3 regions of the Hydrogenophaga luteola genome follow, and region 3 is predicted to be linked to each of the others. Evidence: predicted binding sites of a transcription regulator. Region 3 holds the regulator's gene; each other region holds the start of a gene.
The links. Region 3 encodes sigma-54, which starts transcription at its own class of promoters, with help from an activator protein. Its sites were predicted from a motif close to TGGCANGNAANCTGCTTT; they were not measured.
Positions count from the first base shown of each region.

Region 1: nifH (nitrogenase iron protein) is a predicted target of sigma-54. The motif match lies at 1,643-1,660, and genes of this name have one in related genera.
Region 2: ACFOPI_RS00435 (pilin) is a predicted target of sigma-54. The motif match lies at 1,745-1,762, and genes of this name have one in related genera.

Region 1 covers NZ_JBHRXX010000009.1:7,005-10,277, reverse strand. Annotated here, with positions in the region: gene nifD (nitrogenase molybdenum-iron protein alpha chain) at 1-536, opposite strand, end outside; gene nifH (nitrogenase iron protein) at 631-1,512, opposite strand; gene ACFOPI_RS18805 (hypothetical protein) at 1,950-2,558, shown strand; gene ACFOPI_RS18800 (NAD(+)--dinitrogen-reductase ADP-D-ribosyltransferase) at 2,576-3,273, shown strand, end outside.
Region 2 covers NZ_JBHRXX010000001.1:95,499-98,771, forward strand. Annotated here, with positions in the region: gene tfpZ (TfpX/TfpZ family type IV pilin accessory protein) at 1-279, opposite strand, end outside; gene ACFOPI_RS00430 (pilin) at 367-915, opposite strand; gene ACFOPI_RS00435 (pilin) at 1,148-1,699, opposite strand; gene ACFOPI_RS00440 (3',5'-cyclic-nucleotide phosphodiesterase) at 1,888-2,691, opposite strand; gene ACFOPI_RS00445 (CHASE2 domain-containing protein) at 2,727-3,273, opposite strand, start outside.
Region 3 covers NZ_JBHRXX010000004.1:161,932-165,204, reverse strand. Annotated here, with positions in the region: gene ACFOPI_RS09940 (THUMP domain-containing class I SAM-dependent RNA methyltransferase) at 1-868, opposite strand, end outside; gene ACFOPI_RS09935 (RNA polymerase factor sigma-54) at 865-2,484, opposite strand; gene lptB (LPS export ABC transporter ATP-binding protein) at 2,497-3,246, opposite strand.

The DNA of each region.
Region 1 (3,273 bases), on a different contig from region 3:
GTCTTGCCTTCGTACTCCTTGCTCTTCTTCTTGGACACGGCTTCGATGTCGTCGCCGATCAGGCCGATCGGGCACTCCGACTGGATCGAGATGCCCTTGTTCAGCGGGAACAGCTCCTGGATCTCGTCGATGATCTTGTCGAGCTTCTTGTCGCCGCCGAAGACGATGTCCTTCTCCTGGAAGTCGGAGGTGAACTGCATCGTCACGAAGGTGTCCACACCGGTCATGCCGATGTAGTAGTTGCGGCGCGCAGCCCAGCTGTACTGGCCGCATCCCACGGGACCGTGGGAGATGTGGATCATGTCCTTGATGGGACCCCAGACCACACCCTTGGAGCCTGCGTAGGCGCAGCCGCGGATCGTCATCACGCCGGGCAGCGACTTGATGTTGGACTTCACGCCGCAGTCGGGTTTGCCCTCTTCGTACGTGTTCAGGTGCTTGGCACGGCGCTTGGCCATCTTTTCGGGATAGGCCTTGAGCACTTCATCGATCAGGGCCTTGTTCGCGGCCTTGCGCTCTTCAACGGTGGCGGTCATGGGTCACTCCATTGGATGTGGGGATCGGGGGGGCGGGCCCCACCCCGGCGCCACGCAGGCGTCGGGTGGAAGCGTCGCTTCTTTCAGTTGGCGCTCAGGCGGCCAGTTCGGCAGCGGTCTTGCCGACTTCGGACTCGTCGATGGTCTTCATGATCCCGTGCTCCATCAGCAGGTCTTCCAGCTGGTCCATGGTGATGGGGGTGGGGATGGTGCCGTTGCCGGCGTTGCCGTGGACCTTCTGGGCCAGGGTGCGGTACTCCTGGGCCTGCTTGGAGTCCGGCGCGTATTCGAGAACCGTCATGCGGCGCAGCTCGGCGTGCTGCACGATGTTGTCGCGCGGCACGAAGTGGATCAGGCGCGAACCCAGCATCTTGGCCAGCGACTCGGCCAGCTCCAGTTCCTTGTCGGTCTGGCGCTCGTTGCACACCAGGCCGCCCAGGCGCACACCGCCGCTGTTGGCGTACTTCAGGATGCCCTTGGAGATGTTGTTGGCCGCGTACATGGCCATCATCTCGCCCGACATCACGATGTAGATTTCCTGCGCCTTGTTCTCGCGGATGGGCATGGCGAAGCCGCCGCACACCACGTCGCCCAGCACGTCGTAGGACACGTAGTCCACGCCGTCGTAGGCGCCGTTTTCTTCCAGGAAGTTGATCGAGGTGATCACGCCGCGGCCGGCGCAGCCCACGCCCGGCTCGGGACCACCGGACTCCACGCAACGGATGTCGCGGTAACCGATCTTCATGACGTCTTCCAGCTCCAGGTCCTCCACCGAACCGGCTTCTGCGGCCAGCGAGAGGATGGTGTCCTGGGCCTTGGCGTGCAGGATCAGGCGGGTCGAGTCGGCCTTGGGGTCGCAGCCGACGATGAGGATCTTCTGGCCCATCTCGGCGAGGGCGGCCAGGGTGTTTTGGGAAGTGGTCGATTTGCCGATGCCACCTTTGCCGTAGAAGGCGATTTGACGTAGGGAAGCCATGTCAGTACTCCAATCAAGGAAGGGTTGAAACCAAGGTTGCGATACACCGCGACCAGGTCAGCCTGACGTGCCTATAGGTCTTCTTATCTGGATCACGCATCGGCCGGACTTGTGTCCGCGCAGCCACTCCTTTGCACCTTCCGTGCCATGCCTTTCCAGCCCGCTTCAAACACACCGCAAGTGCCTGTTCTTCATAGGGAAAACCGGCATTTTTTGTGACCCTTGAACAGCGCCATCGGGCTTTGTTCCGAATGCGACAAAGCCCGCCTGGCGCGTCGCAAACGGCACGCCGGGCGGGGCCGGTGCCGACGGGTTTGTGTCGGGTTTGATGCGCTTTCGCGCGCGCGTACCGCGCGCGTGGGCCATGCAGGGGCTGGTACGTTCATTGCAGACAGGGCCGGTGAGAACTTTCTTTCCCAACCCACCAGGAACCTGTGATGACCACCCTGACCGCCCCCGTCGCGATTGAAGACACCGCCTTTGCCCGCCTTCAGCAGGAAGGCCGCATGCTCAACCCGGTGCTCAAGGCGCCGACCCACGTCGAGGGCCGTTTCGGCTTCCGTGGCGAACTGGCGCTGCGCTTTGCGGCCAAGATGGCCGACGAGGCCCGCCCGCCCGAACTCACCTGCGACCAGGTCATGGCCGTGGCCCGCGCCGGCGAGAAGCACCTGCCCTTCTTCTGCGGCTGGCTGCTGTCCTTCGAATCGCTCAAGGACGTGGCCGAGACGCTGGGCGACACGCTCAGCGCCGGTGGCAAGTACTTCCTGTTCTGCGACAACATGGACCTCTCCAAGAAGTACCAGGTGCCTTACAAGGGCGCCATGTTCTACGTGCTGCCCATCCTGGAGAACACGGTCTACAACGAGATGCTCGAGCTGCTCTACCTGGAGAAGGGCGACCTCAAGAAGAAGGACACCGCGGGCAAGCTCGACGCCGTGGCCGACGCTGCGCTCAAGTACGACGTGACCTTCGACACCATCACCTACGACGAAGGCCTGGCACTGATGGGGCCGGTGCGCAACGTCAACGAGAACCGGCCGGTCTGAACGCCTGACCGGACCCGATGAACGATGAACCGGTCCAGCCGCACCGCTGGTACAGCACCAACCTGGTCGGCGTGCCGTCCCGGGTGCTGGCCGGCACCGCGTTCAACGCGCACCCGGTTCCCTTGTCCATCGCCGGCACGCGCGAGACGCACCCCGGCCTGTTCGGCCTGCTCGCACGCTGCGAGCACCTGAGCGACGCGTCGGAGGTGTTCGTGCACTACCTGGACATCGCCTTCGGCCTGCGCGCCCCGGCCGCCCACGAGGCCGCGGCGCTCGACCCGGCCGAACGCCGACGCTGGCGAAGCAGCTGGCGCAAGCTGCTGCAGGGCTGGGGCATGGACAGCGGCGGTCCGGCTGGCGCGGTGCTCAAGGGCTGGGTCGAGAGCCGGTTCGGCCTGGTGCCCACGCACCACCGCCAGCCGCTGCAGCGCTTCCCCTCGCCGGGCTGGATCGCCTACCTCGAAGAGAAGACCTTCAGCCGCCTGCACAACAACAACATCCACCAGCAGCTGGACCTGCTGTACGAGTTCTGCCAGTGGGCGCTGCAGCGCTTGGGTGTGCCCGGCGTCGCCGCAGCGCCGGCCACGCACCTGCGCCTGTGGCGCGGCAGCACCCGCTGCGACGAACAGCTGGTGGCCGGCAGCCTGAAAGCGCGCCACTGCACCGTGCGCCTGAACAACCTGGTCTCGTTCAGTGTCTCGGCCGACGACGCTGG
Region 2 (3,273 bases), on a different contig from region 3:
CTGAAGGAGCGCAATGACCGCAAGATCCCGCTTGAGATGACGCCAGCCTTTTGAGCGGTCAAAAACGACAAATGTCAGAAGTGGCCCGAGCACGACATCCACCATCATGACAATCAGGAAGAGGTCTGTTCCCCCTGCCAACATACGGTAATCAGCCGGGTACCAGAAGCCGAATACGAGCACAGCCAACACCGAAGCCACGGATGCAGACAGCACCAGATGCACTCCTGCTGCCTTGGCTCTGGTGCCCAATGTATTGAGAAAACGCGAGTCAGTCATTCGCACACACAAGCAACAACAAGTCCAGTCCCCCAATCCTACGCGAACCTCACACTTCCCTGAAATTGTGCAACGACGATGCAGGCGTCATCGACATTCGGTAGGCGCAAACCGGGAGGGCAGCGCATTGGCGGGAATACTGATGGTCATTCCCCTGGCTGTAGCTACAGTATTTGCAGAAGATGCGCAGGCCCAGTCGACGGAACCGGTCTCGCCGGAATAGGTTGAAGACAGCACGGTGTCGAGCGCCACAAAATCACTGCCAACAGATACAAAAGGCTTGAGCATCATCACCGAATCATCAGGAATTGCACCGACGTTTTGACGATTGAAGGTAATCGATATTTCACCGGTTGTCGCATCAATCTGAACACCACTCACGTACTTACTCGTAAGCCCATTGCTTCCATTGGCCTCATTGTAGGAGCCAGCCACAGCCGCCAACTCAGTCTGTGTCAATGCAGCAGTGGCCACCGCCTGCTTAGCATCGGAAGCCAGTGAAAGCCCCTCGACAATGCGTGAACGGATGGTGTAGTCTTGGTATGCAGGTAGCGCAACAGCCGCCAAGATGCCAATGATCGCAACCACGATCATCAATTCAATCAGCGTGAATCCTCGATGGTAGTTGGAATTCATTTGCACCTCAAAGAATGTATTTTCGTGATTCCAAAATAAGCAGGTTGCATGCCAGGCGCTAAGACTTCTCCAAAGAGATACGTCATTCCATCCGCAAGCAGTTCATTAATCCCATTGACGCTCTCACACAATCGACAGGCTCAGTATCGACTTAACTCATCAGAAACTGACAAAAAAAGGGGCACCGCAGTGCCCCCTTGACATCAGTCAACCTGAGATCAATGTGCTTCTATCAGCGGCACTCGCTGGGCGCGAACTTGGCAGGCAGAGTACCCGCCGTGAGGCCGGTGGCCATGCCACGAGCCGTTGCCACGGTATTGGCAACCGATGCGCAGGCCCAATCGATGGCACCGGTCTCGCCGGAGTAGCCGGCACCCAATGCGGTATCGAGCGCCACGAAGTTGCTGGTGCCCACGGACATGAAGGGCTTCAGATTGAGTGTCGCGCCGTCGGGAATGGCACCCACGTTTTCCCGGTTGTAGGTCACCGTGATCTCACCCGTGGTGGCATCCATCCGCACGCTGGACACATACTTGCTGGTCGCGCCCGTGCTACCGCCTTGCGCGTTCCACGAAGTGGCCAGTGCTGTCAGCTCGGTCGCGGTGGTCGCGCTGGTGCCGATCTGAGTTTTTGCATCGGCGGCAACCGACAGACCTTCAGTGATACGGGCGCGGATCGTGTAGTCCTGATACGCCGGCAGCGCCACCGCAGCCAGGATACCGATGATGGCCACCACGATCATCAGTTCGATCAGGGTGAAACCTTTTTGCAGGGAACGCTTCATTGAAAAACTCCTTGGAGGGGGTTGTGGGTTGAGGACGGGTGTGTCATCGCATGGAGCGTGCCAACCCGATTTGCCCTGCTTTTTGCGTGCTTTTTCACGCACCGCCCCCGACCAGTGACGATTTGTGTCCTCTGTCGCCGGCAGTCACTGACAATTTTTGTCACCCGCCGTTCGCGGGACAAAATTTGTCAGAGGTCGAAGGTCTGCCCAGCGCTGAGCCAGCGGATGTCGTGGCGCACGTCATCGGCCCGGTTCGGCGCGTCGTCGAAGCGGCGAATCTCTTCCATGATCAGCCCGGTCTCGGCCGGCTTGGTGTGCGTGATGTAGATCGGGAAGCGGCGGCTGCGGTCGATCTGGTCCAGTTCGTCGGCCAGCGAGCTGGGCGCCAGGTGCAGGCTTCGCTGGGCCAGTTCGCGCTCGCGGTCGCTGAAGGCGGTCTCGATGATCAGCATGGCCACATCGATCCGGTTGACGCGCTGCCAGAACGCCGGGTTGCGCTCGGTGTCGCCGCTGAACACCCAGTGGCCGCTGGGGCTGTTCACCGCGTAACCCACCGCGGGCACGGTGTGCACCGCCGGCAGCACTTCGATGTCTTTGCCCCCCACGCACAGCAGCTCGCCCACGGTGATCGGCACGAAGCGCATCAGCGGGGTCTCGGCACTGGGAATGGTCGAAAAATCGGGCCAGATCAGGTTGTTGAAGATGTGCACCTTCAGCGCGGAGATCGTGCCTGGAAGGGCGTGCACCACCAGCGGCGCAGCGCCGGCCGCCAGCCGCCGCGCGGCCACCGCATCGAGCATCAGGGGCAGGCTGGCCACGTGGTCAAGGTGGGAGTGGGTGAGCAGCACATGGTCGACCCGCGCCATTTCGTCGAGGCTGAGGTCGCCCACCCCGGTGCCGGCGTCGACGAGCACGTCGTCATCGAGCAGGAAGGAGGTGGTCCGGCAGCCTTGCGAAATGGCGCCTGAGCAGCCCAGTACGCGTACCCTCATCAATGTTCCAGGAGTTGGTGGCCCGTTCGGGCGGTTTATTTGGTGTCGAACGCGGTGGAGCCGTCCCAGTCCGGGGGCGGAGGCTCGACCCGCATGGAGACTACCCGTTCGGCGTAGAGCCGGTAAAGGACTTTTTTGGCATTCTTCCGCTGCAGCTTCTCCAAATGAGCAAGGCAGCGGTCCCAGTTCTGTTGGCGCCAGGCCTTCAGGGCCTGCTCCCATTCTTTCAACTCGTCTGAAAGTTCCGGCGTCAGCTGATCAGCAGCGCACAGCGGCGTGTGGATGGCCACGGCCTGTGCCTTGCCCTTGACACGCACACGGTCGAGCTCCTGCCAGACAAAGTCGGGCGCCTGGCGGCGCGTGGATTCGCTGGCCACCACATCGACGCCGTACACACGGGTCAACCCCTCCAGCCGCGCTCCGAGGTTCACAGCGTCGCCGACCACTGTGTAGCTGCGCCGCACGTCCGAGCCCATGTCGCCCACGCACATGTCACCGGTGTTCAGGCCGATGCCCACGCCGATGTCGGGCAGATGTACCGCCGCGCGCTCGCGGTTGATGGCCGCGATCTCGGCCGCCATG
Region 3 (3,273 bases):
CGCCCGCGCGCTCGGCGTTGCGTTGCGCGAAGTCGACCATGCGGAAGGCCACGTCGCTGCCGAACACGATGGGCTTGCGTCCGGCGGGCCAATCGCGGCGCTGCTTGGCGGCCTCGTCCTTGAGCGCGTGCCAGACGTGCGGCTGGAACGGCAGCAGCTTCTCGAAGGCGAAACGCCGCTGCAGGCCGGGCGCCACGCGCAGCGCGATCTGCGCCGCCTCGATGGCCACCGTGCCGCTGCCGCAGCAGGGGTCGTACAGCGGCACGATGTCGTCCAGCGACTCGGCTTCGGCGCCATTCCAGCCGGTGGCGGCGATCATGGCCGCGGCCAGCGTTTCCTTCAGCGGCGCATCACCCTTGTCCTCGCGCCAGCCGCGCTTGAACAGAGGCTCGCCCGAGGTGTCGATGTAGAGGCTCACCGTGTCGGTGGTCAGGTGGGCGTAGAGTCGCACATCGGGCCAGGTGGTGTTGACGCTGGGGCGTTCGCCGCGTTTGTCGCGGAAGCGGTCGCAGACCGCGTCCTTGATCTTGAGCGCCGCGAAGTTCAGGCTCTTGAGCGGGCTGTGCTGGGCCGTGACCTCGACCTTGATGGTCTGCTGCGGGGTGAACCAGATCTCCCACGCGACCTCGCTGGCCGCGGCATAGAGGTCGTTCTCGCTGCGGTAGCCGCCGTGCCAGAGCTGCACCAGCACACGCTGGGCGAGCCGGCTGTGCAGGTTGAGTTTGAGCGCGTCGCGCCACGAGGACTGCAGCGCCACGCCAGCGCGCGACTTCTGCACAGCGGTCTCGCCGGTGATGCGGGTGACCTCGGCCGCGAGGTAGTCTTCCACCCCTGCGGCGCAAGGAAGGAACAGGGAAAGGGAGTTCAAAGCGCTTTTCTCAGGTTCGCGGGCGCGATGCGCAGCGCCTCGCGGTATTTCGCGACCGTGCGGCGCGCGCACTCGATGCCCTGCTCCTTGAGCAGGTCCGAGAGCTGGTTGTCCGACAGCGGTTTGGACGGCTCTTCGGAGGCAATGAACTGCTTGAGCAGCGCACGCACCGCGGTGCTCGACGCATTGCCGCCGGTCTCGGTGCCCAGGCTGGAGCCGAAGAAGTACTTCAGTTCGTAGGTGCCGAACGGCGTGGCCATGTACTTGGCCGTGGTCACGCGGCTGATCGTGGACTCGTGCAAACCCAGCTCGTCAGCGATCTCGCGCAGCACCAGCGGGCGCATGGCGAGCTCGCCGTGCATGAAGAAGTTGCGCTGGCGCTCGACGATGGCCGAGGACACACGCAGGATGGTGTCAAAGCGCTGCTGGATGTTCTTGATGAACCAGCGCGCTTCCTGCAGCCGTTGCTGCATGGCCGCGTGGCCGGCTTCGCCGCCGGCCTCGCGCCGCCCCCGCAGGGCGTTGGCGTAAACGTCGTGCACGCGCAGGCGCGGCATCACCTCGGCGTTGAGCGAGACCTTGAAGCCGCGACCGGCGCGGGTGACGATCACGTCGGGCACCACCACGTTGCGCTCGACGTCGACGAAGCGGCGCCCCGGCTTGGGCTCGAGCCGCGCGATCAGCGTCAGCGCCGCACGCACGGTCTCGTCGTCGTGCCCGGTGGCCGCACACAGGCGCTTGATGTCGCGCTTGGCCATCAGCTCCAGCGGCTGCTCGCAGATCGCCAGCGCCGCACGGGCCGCCGGCGTGTTGCGCAGGTCCATGATCTGCAGCCGCAGGCACTCCCCCAGGTCGCGCGCGCCCACGCCCGTGGGCTCCATCTGCTGCAGCCACTGCAGGGCGATGCCCAGGCGCCGCTCGATCGCCTCGACCTCGTCGAAGCGCGGTTCCTCATCGGCGGGCCGGCCGGCGGTCAGCCGCCAGCAGGCGCGGGCCAGCTCGTGCAGGCTGTCCTCCAGATAGCCATCGTCGTTGAGCGACTCGATCAGGAAGTACAGCGCCGCGCTGTCCTCGTCCGAGAGGCGCAGGCAGCGCGCCTGGTCGTGCAGCTGGTCCTGCAGGCTGACCGGCACACGGGCCAGGTCGGCGGCGGTGGCGGTGTCGTCGTCTTCGCTGCCGGAGCCGCTGTTGCGCGCAGGCGCTTCGCCCCCCCACTCGCTGTCGTCGGGCGCCATCTCGACCGTGCCGTCGCCTTCCCAGCTCTCTTCGACCGGGGTCGCACCGTCCAGCCGGCTCTCGACGTCGTCGCCGGTGCTGTCCGCGCTGTCGGCCGGGGCGGTGCGGGTGTCCGGCTCGGCGCTGCGCGGCTCAACCACCGGCTGCGCCGCTTCTTCCAGTTGCTCGCCGGCCACCACCGGCGCGTCCGCCGTCTGAACGCCGAAATCCTCGCGATCGGCCAGCTCCTCGCCACGTTCCAGGAACGGGTTCTCGTCGAGCATCTGCTCGACCTCCTGGGCCATCTCCAGCGTGGACAGCTGCAGCAGCCGGATCGACTGCTGCAGTTGTGGCGTCAGCGCGAGGTGCTGCGACACCCGCAGCGACAGACCTTGCTTCATCCGCTCATCCCGTCACATGCGGAAGTTCTCGCCGAGGTAGACGCGGCGCACCTCGGCGTTTTCAATGATTTCGGCGGTGGTCCCGCTGGCCAGCACATGACCGTCACTGATGATGTAGGCGTGGTCACAGATGCCCAGGGTTTCGCGCACGTTGTGGTCGGTGATCAGCACACCGATGCCGCGCGACTTGAGGAAGCTGATGATGTGCTGGATTTCCAGCACCGCGATCGGGTCGATGCCGGCGAAAGGCTCGTCCAGCAGGATGAACCGCGGGCGGGTGGCCAGCGCGCGGGCGATCTCCACGCGCCGGCGCTCACCGCCCGAGAGGGCGGGCGCGGGCGAATCGCGCAGGTGGTCGACGCGCAGCTCCTTGAGCAGCTCGTCCAGGCGGGCGTCGATCTCGCGCGCGGACAGCGGCTGGCCGTTGGCGTCCTGCTGCAGCTCCAGCACCGCGCGCACGTTCTGCGCCACCGTCAGCTTTCGGAAGATTGATGCTTCCTGCGGCAGGTAGCCCAGGCCCAGCCGGGCGCGCCGGTGGATGGGCAGGGATTCGATGCGGTGGTCGTCCAGCAGGATTTCGCCACCATCGGCCCGCAGCAGGCCGACGATCATGTAGAACGAGGTGGTTTTGCCGGCACCGTTGGGACCGAGCAGACCGACCACCTCGCCCTTGTCCACCGACAGGGATACGTCCTTGACCACCTTGCGGCTGCCATAGGACTTCTTGAGCCCTCTGACCTCCAGACGGCTGTGCGACACCATGTCGCCCGAAGGGCTGGCGCTGGCGAC